Regions from separate parts of the Rhizobium sp. NLR8a genome, predicted to be linked through region 2. Evidence: predicted binding sites of a transcription regulator. Region 2 holds the regulator's gene; the other holds the start of a gene.
What was found. Region 2 encodes LexA, which represses DNA repair genes until DNA is damaged. Its sites were predicted from a motif close to TGTTCNNNNTGTGTTCNG; they were not measured.
Positions count from the first base shown of each region.

Region 1: a site for LexA is predicted at 2,244-2,261, ahead of uvrA (excinuclease ABC subunit UvrA). Genes of this name have one in related genera too.

Region 1 is NZ_JABDWI010000007.1:338,508-342,621, forward strand. It holds gene uvrA (excinuclease ABC subunit UvrA) at 1-2,121, opposite strand, end outside; gene HJC04_RS15975 (single-stranded DNA-binding protein) at 2,404-2,919, shown strand; gene HJC04_RS15980 (MarC family protein) at 3,023-3,670, opposite strand; gene gyrA (DNA gyrase subunit A) at 3,907-4,114, shown strand, end outside.
Region 2 is NZ_JABDWI010000007.1:207,645-211,758, forward strand. It holds gene HJC04_RS15330 (ComEC/Rec2 family competence protein) at 1-1,927, shown strand, start outside; gene lexA (transcriptional repressor LexA) at 1,908-2,627, opposite strand; gene HJC04_RS15340 (VOC family protein) at 2,823-3,719, shown strand; gene kdsA (3-deoxy-8-phosphooctulonate synthase) at 3,716-4,114, shown strand, end outside.

The DNA of each region.
Region 1 (4,114 bases), 130 kb from region 2:
GATCACCTTGTCGATATGCTCGAAACCGTCGATGCGGTCGTGGTCGGCCGGAATTTCGCGCGCGCCCATGATGCGGCGCGCCGCTGATTTATACAGCGTCTCGATCAGGAAGGTGGACTTGCCGCCGCCGGAAACGCCGGTCACCGCCGTAAAGACGCCGAGCGGGATCGAGGCGGTGACGTTCTTCAGATTGTTGCCGCGCGCGCCGACGACCTTGATCTCGCGACCCTTCTTCGGCTTGCGGCGCTCGTCCGGAACCGGAACGCCGAGTTCGCCCGAGAGATATTTGCCGGTCAGCGACTTCGGATTGTCCATGATATCCCGCGGCGTGCCATGGGCGATGACCTGCCCCCCATGGATACCAGCCGCGGGACCGATGTCGACGACGTCATCGGCCGTCAGGATGGCATCCTCGTCATGCTCGACGACGATCACGGTATTGCCGATATCGCGCAGGTGCTTCAGCGTGTCGAGCAATCGGGCATTGTCGCGCTGATGCAGGCCAATCGACGGCTCGTCGAGCACGTAAAGTACGCCCGTCAAGCCCGAGCCGATCTGCGAGGCGAGGCGGATGCGCTGGCTCTCGCCGCCCGACAGCGTGCCTGAATTGCGCGACAGGCTGAGATATTCCAGGCCGACATCGTTGAGGAATCGCAGCCGGTCGCGGATCTCCTTGAGGATCCGCACGGCAATCTCGTTCTGCTTGGCGTTGAAGGTCGCCGGTAGCGTTTCGAACCAGTCGCGGGCGACGCGGATCGACATCTCGGTCACTTCGCCGATATGCAGCCTGTTGATCTTCACCGCCAGCGCTTCCGGCTTCAGGCGATAGCCGTTGCAGGCCGGGCAGGGGGCGGCCGACATGAAGCGCTCGATATCCTCGCGCGCCCAGGCGGAATCCGTCTCCTTCCAGCGGCGCTCGAGATTGGTGATGATGCCCTCGAAGTTCTTGTGCGTCGTATAGGAACGGGCGCCGTCGGCGTAATGGAATTCGATCTTGTCGTCGGTGCCGTTGAGGATCACATCCTTGGCCTCGTCGGAAAGATCGTTCCAGCGGGTGCCGAGCTTGAAGCCGTAATGTTTGCCGAGCGCCTCCAGCGTCTGGTTGTAATAGGGCGAGGTCGACTTGGCCCAGGGGGCGATCGCCCCGTCGCGCAAGGTGCGCTCCGGTTCGGGCACGATCAGGTCCGGGTCGATCTTCTGCTGCGCGCCGAGACCATCGCAGGTCGGGCAGGCGCCGAAGGGGTTGTTGAACGAGAAGAGGCGGGGCTCGATTTCCGGAATGGTAAAGCCCGAGACCGGGCAGGCGAACTTCTCCGAAAACAACACGCGCTCATGCGTTTCGTTCAGCGACTTGTTGGCCGAGCCGCCGGCCGACGTTTCCTCCGGCGGCAGCGGCTTGTCGGCGAATTCGGCGACTGCCAGCCCGTCGGCGAGCTTCAGGCAGGTCTCCAGGCTGTCGGCCAGGCGCGCCGACACATCGGGGCGCATGACGATGCGGTCGACGACCACGTCGATGTCGTGCTTGTATTTCTTGTCGAGAACAGGCGCCTCGGCGATTTCGTAGAACTGGCCGTCGATCTTGACGCGCTGGAAGCCCTTCTTCATCAGCTCCGCCAGTTCCTTCTTGTATTCGCCCTTGCGGCCGCGCACGAGCGGCGCGAGAATATAAAGACGGGTGCCTTCGCCAAAAGCGAGGATGCGGTCGACCATCTGGCTGACGGTCTGGCTCTCGATCGGCAGGCCGGTCGCCGGCGAATAGGGAACGCCGACGCGGGCAAAGAGCAGGCGCATATAGTCATAGATCTCGGTGACGGTGCCGACCGTCGAGCGCGGGTTACGCGACGTGGTCTTCTGCTCGATCGAGATGGCAGGCGACAGCCCGTCGATCTGGTCGACATCGGGCTTCTGCATCATTTCGAGGAACTGCCGGGCATAGGCCGACAGGCTTTCGACATAGCGCCGCTGGCCCTCGGCGTAAATAGTGTCGAAGGCGAGCGAGGATTTGCCCGAGCCCGACAGACCGGTCATGACGATCAGCTTGTTGCGCGGCAGATCGAGATCGATGCTCTTCAGATTATGCTCGCGCGCGCCGCGGATGGAGATCGTCTTCAGTTCGCTCATCGTCTCTGCTTTGGTTTTCTGGATAACAGCCCTTATTTAGTGATGCCGGCGGGCGAGTCGAGGCTGAATATCCGGGAAGCTTCAAGGTTTTCGATTCTGTTGACAGGATCATACGGATAAACTAGAACAAATAAAGAACAAAATTCCTGATGAATGCATGCGGCTTTCTGATGGATAAACATGTGGATGAACGACCGTTTACGCGCATTGGCGGTCCGCGATGGTTTAAGGTGCGCTGATCGATTAACGCCGCCGGGCAGGGCGGCAGGCAGGGTGAGAAGCATGGCTGGTAGCGTGAACAAGGTAATTCTGGTTGGAAACGTGGGTGCAGATCCCGAAATCCGCCGCACTCAGGATGGCCGGCCGATCGCCAATCTCCGTATCGCGACCTCGGAGACCTGGCGCGACCGCAATTCCGGCGAACGCCGCGAAAAGACCGAATGGCACACTGTCGTCGTTTTCAACGAAGGCCTCTGCAAGGTCGTCGAGCAATATGTGAAGAAGGGCGCCAAGCTCTATATCGAAGGCCAGCTGCAGACCCGCAAATGGCAGGACCAGCAGGGCCAGGACCGTTATTCGACGGAAGTGGTGCTGCAGGGCTTCAATTCGACGCTGACCATGCTGGATGGACGCGGCGAGGGCGGCGGTGCGAGCTCCGGCTTCGGCGGCGGCCGCGGCGGCAGCAGCAACAATGATTACGGCGACGATTACGGAGCCCCGGCGTCGTCCTCATCGTCGAACCGCGGCGGTGGCGGAGGCAACTTCTCGCGCGATCTCGACGACGACATCCCGTTCTGATCGATCGCGGTTCCTGACTTTATAAGCAGCTGAGAGCATGGTGTCCTGAGCGGCACCATGCTCTCTCTGCTTTCCGACTGCAATTGCTTCAGTCGGCGCCTTGTCAGTGCGGCGTCGCGCTGATCAGATTGAGCGCCGATTTTGCCCCGTCGACGACGAATTGCGCCGCAAGCGCGGCGAGGATGACGCCGAGCAGCCGTGTCAGGATTGCCCGGCCGGTGACGCCAAGGAAACGGTCGAGCCGTTCGGCGACGAGCAGCATGACGAAGGTCAGCAGCAGATTGGCGGCAAGGACGCCGATCAGCTGCAACTTTCCGATCGAGGTCGCGAGCGTCCCGGCAAGCAGGATCGTCGCCGAGATCGCCCCAGGGCCGGCGATCAGCGGCAAGGCGAGGGGAAAGACGGCGACATTTTCGATATGATCCTTGGTGATCGCCACCTCGGTCGCCTTCTCCTTGCGGTCCTGCCGCTTCTCGAAGACCATTTCGAAGGCAATCCAGAAGAGCAGCAGCCCGCCGGCGATGCGGAAGGCGCCGATCGAGATGCCGAGCACGCCGAGCACGCCGGCGCCGAACAGCGCAAAGACCGCGAGGATGATGAAGGCGATCGTCGAACCGCGCAGCGCCACCTGCGTGCGCTGGGCTCTGCTCATGCCGGTTGTCAACCCCAAGAACAGCGGCGCCAGCCCTGGGGGATCGATGGTAACGAGAAGCGTCGTGAAGGCGTTGATCAATTGGTCGGCGCTTGCCATCGTCTCTCCCAAAGCCCATATGGGTGTGTGATTTACTGCGATTGTGAAGCTGGGATTTGGATTTGGCAAATGTGCCGCGGCGGCCTCGGCGGATTTGTCCGGTCCGGCCGCACAACTCCGGTGCTTTACCCTTTTTCGGCCGCAAAAGCCTGTTCAAAACGCGCTCAGAAATTGGCGCGGGAACAGGCTTTCCGCTATAAATCTTCAAGTGATTCTAGAAGAGATCGTGATCTGTTTTGACTGAGCAAACACCCCCCGGCGGCGGGAAGCTCCCGCCAGGCATCGAGCCCATCTCCATCATGGAGGAAATGCAGCGGTCGTATCTCGATTACGCCATGAGCGTCATCGTCAGCCGCGCGTTGCCCGACGTGCGCGACGGCCTGAAGCCCGTGCACCGGCGCATCCTCTACGGCATGTCCGAGCTCGGCATCGACTGGAACAAGA
Region 2 (4,114 bases):
GCGCTACATTCTTGCCGTCACAGGCACCGAGGCTCCGGAGCTGAAACGGCCGCCGAGACGCATCACCGCGATCGTCCGGGGCGCCGATGCGCCTTTCGAAATCGGCGACATCATCACCGGCAAGGCACGGCTGACACCGCCGGCGGGCCCCGCACTTCCCGCGCTCAACGATTTCTCCTTCGGTGCCTATTTCGACGGCATCGGTGCCAACGGTTTCTTCTATGGTGCGCCGGAGAAACTCGACTTGGAGGCAGGCCCGCAGGCGGCCAGCTCGACGTCGGACGCTCTGCTCGAATGGCTCTACCGGCTGCGCAGCAGCATCGGCGACCGCATAAGATCGATCCTGCCCGGCGATACCGGCGCTTTTGCCGCTGCTCTGGTGACGGATGAACGGCGCGCCATCTCGAAGACGACGACGGAGGCGCTGCGCCAGTCCGGCCTTGCCCATATCGTCGCGATCTCGGGCCTCAACATGGCGCTGTCGGCCGGCATCTTCTTCGTCGGCTTCCGCATGCTGCTCTGCCTCTTTCCCGGCGTCGCCCAAGCCTATCCGACAAAGAAGATCGCCGCCGCCGGTGCGCTCATGGCCGTCACCGCCTATTACCTGATCTCCGGTTTCGGGGTTTCGGCCGAGCGCGCTTTTATCATGATGACCATCATGCTGATTGCCGTCTTCTTCGATCGGCCGTCGATCAGCCTGCGCAATGTCGTTCTCTCTGCGCTCATCATCATCGCCATTTCACCTTCGGAAGTATTGGGACCGAGCTTTCAGATGTCCTTTGCCGCGACATTGGCTTTGGTATCGGGCTATCAGCTGTGGAAGGACAGGCGTGTCCGTGAAAACGCTTTCCTGAAATTGCCGATCATCAGGCCGGTGGTTGTCGTCGCCGGTTTCTTCGGCGGCGTCTTCCTGACCTCGCTGATCGGCGGTTTTTCCACCGCCCTGTTTTCGATCGAGCATTTTCATCGCCTGACGGCTTACGGCCTGCCGGCAAACCTTGCGACGATGCCGATCATCTCCTTCATCGTCATGCCGGCCGGGCTGCTGGCGATGCTGCTCATGCCCTTCGGGCTGGATGCTCCGCTCTGGACGGTGGTCGGATTCGGCCTCGATCTGGTGATTGCGGTTGCCAAGACGGTGTCCGGCTGGGGCGGCGATATCGGCATCGGCCGCTTGCCCGCCTGGTATTTCGCAGTGGCGGTGGCAGGCTTTCTGCTGCTGACGCTGCTGCGCACCCGGCTGCGCCATGTCGGCACATCCATCATCGCCGTCTCGACACTCACCGTACTGCTGCTGCCGGCTCCCCGCCCGCCGGATCTGGTGATTTCGGAGGATGGTGGTCTGGTTGCGGTCGTTGCGGCTGAGGCAATCGCGTCCAACCGTGAAAACCCGCCGGATTTCATCTTCGACCAGTGGCAGCGAGCGCTGGTCCTGCCGACACATGTTCCACCGAAGATGCTGGATGGTCCGGCTATCCCGCCGGAAGGAGAAGACCGCCGAGTCAGGCTTTCCCGCGATCAGCAGAACGAAGCGAGCGCAGCGATGCGGGCAGCCGCAGCAGGCGGTGAAGCAAACCGGTTTTCCTGCGTCAAGAAGGCGTGGTGCACATCACGACTCGGCAATGGCCATATCGTCACCGTCATCGACAATGCCGCCTATCTCGGCCCGGCCTGCGATACGGCCGATATCGTCGTGACCTCGGTCCGCCTGCGTTTCAACAGCTGCCGTTCAGGCGGGACGCTCTTCACCGGCGAGACGCTCCGCAGGACCGGTTCCGTCGAATTGCGCTTCGCCGATGCCGGCCTGCAGGTCGCAACCGCATTCGAGGCGCTATCGCGGCCATGGATGCGCCATCGCGCCTATGATTGGCGCAAAGACAGTTTTACCGAATCCGGTCCGGCTGCTGTCAGTGATAACGGCGAATGAGGCCGACGAGCTTGCCCTGCACCTTGACGCGGTCCGGCCCGAAAATCCGGGTCTCGTAAGCCGGGTTGGCGGCTTCCAACGCGATCGAGGCGCCCTTCCGGCGGAAGCGTTTCAGCGTTGCTTCCTCGTCGTCGACGAGGGCAACGACGATGTCGCCGGGACTTGCGGTGCTGCCGTTGCGGATGATCACGGTGTCGCCGTCGAAGATGCCGGCGTCGATCATCGAATCGCCCTTGACCTCCAGCGCGTAGTGCTCACCGGAGCCAAGCATGTCCGCGGGAATGACGATGTCATGCGTGTTGTTCTGGATCGCCGAGATCGGAACGCCGGCGGCGATTCTTCCCATGACCGGCACGGAGACAGAGTTGCCGTTGTCGGCGACCGGCTTTGCGGCAGCGGGGGCGGCGACCGGCTGGGGTTTGCCGAGGCTGCCCTCGATGACGCTCGGCGAAAAACCGCGGCGCTGTTGCAGGCTGGGGTTATAGGCCTCCGGAAGCTTGATCACTTCAAGCGCCCGGGCGCGATTCGGTAGGCGGCGAATGAAGCCGCGCTCCTCGAGCGCCGTGATCAGGCGGTGAATGCCGGATTTCGAGGCGAGATCCAGGGCATCCTTCATTTCGTCGAAGGAGGGAGGGACGCCGGATTCCTTCATGCGCTCATGAATGAAAAGGAGAAGCTCCTGTTGTTTGCGCGTGAGCATCGACGTCAGACCCCTGATTGAAACAAATCCAGAACAGACACTATATGTTCCATATGTGTTCCGCAAGTAGCTAAATTTCCGTAAAACTTCGGGCCAACTCGTCGAGATTTTTAATTTCATTCGACGGGATTGGCGCACATCGCTTGCATTCGGGGAGGGGCTGTCGCACATCTTTGCCCCTTTCAGGAGGATATCATGAACGCGCATTCCGCCAAGTCGCATCCGCTGGATCACGTCGTGCTGCCGGTGGTCAATATCGATCTGGCGCGTGAGAGGCTCGGCAAGCTCGGTTTCACCGTCGCCGCCGATGGGCGCCATCCCTTCGGAACGGAGAATGCCTGCGTCTTTTTCGCCGACAAGACCTATCTGGAGCCGCTTGGCGTGGCGAGCGTCGAGGAGAGCGAGGCAGCGGCCCGCCACGGCAATGTCTTCATCGCCCGCAATCGCGCCTTCCGCTTCCGCTGCGGCGAGGAGGGATTGTCTGCGCTGGCCTTCCTCAGCGAGGATGCCGGCCTCGATCATAAGCGCTTCGTCAGCAACGGCGCGAGCGCCGGCGAGATGTTGCAATTCAGCCGGCCGATGCGGATGCCGGATGGTTCGGAGACCGTCGGCAGCTTCAAGCTGGCCTTTGCAGCTGATCTGCGCGCACCCGATTTCTTTCTCTTTACCTGCCAGCGCATCAATTCCTTCCCGACAGATCGCGCCGCGCTGGAGACGCATGCCAATGGCGTGATCGGCATTGCCGAGATCGCGCTTTGTGCGCCGGACCCGGCGGCATTCGCCGCCTTCGTCGGGCTTGCGATAGGGCAGGCGGCGGCGGAGAAAACCGGTTTCGGCGTGAATATCGCGGCATCAAATGCGAAGATCAGCCTGATGACGCCCGAAGGGCTGGAGGCCTATTTCGAGCTTGCCGTCTCATCCGCCGATCGTGGTCTGCGCGGCCGGGTAATCCTCTTCACCGTCGCCGATCTTGCCGTGACAGAAGCGCATTTGGGTGCTAACGGGATCACATTCACGCGCAAGAACAATCGCATTCTGGTGAAGTCTACGCCCGGGCAGGGTGCGCTCTTCGCCTTCGAGGAAACACGATGAGCACCGACACGAATTCCGAAGTCAGGATCGGCGAAGGCGAAGGTCAGGTCACCTTTTCCAATACCGCCCGCCTGTCGCTGATTGCCGGCCCCTGTCAGATGGAGAACCGGGACCACGCCTTCATGGTCGCCGGCACGCTGAAGGAGCTTTGCGCAAAGCTTGGCATGGGTCTTGTCTACAAAAGCTCCTTCGACAAGGCCAACCGCACCTCGCTCTCGGCCGAGCGCGGCATCGGCCTGGAAAAGGGCATGGAGGTCTTTGCCGACCTCAAGAAGGAATTCGGCTTTCCGGTCATAACCGACGTCCATACGGCCGAGCAATGCGCCGAGGTGGCCAAGGTGGTCGATGTCCTGCAGATCCCGGCCTTCCTCTGCCGTCAGACCGACCTACTGATC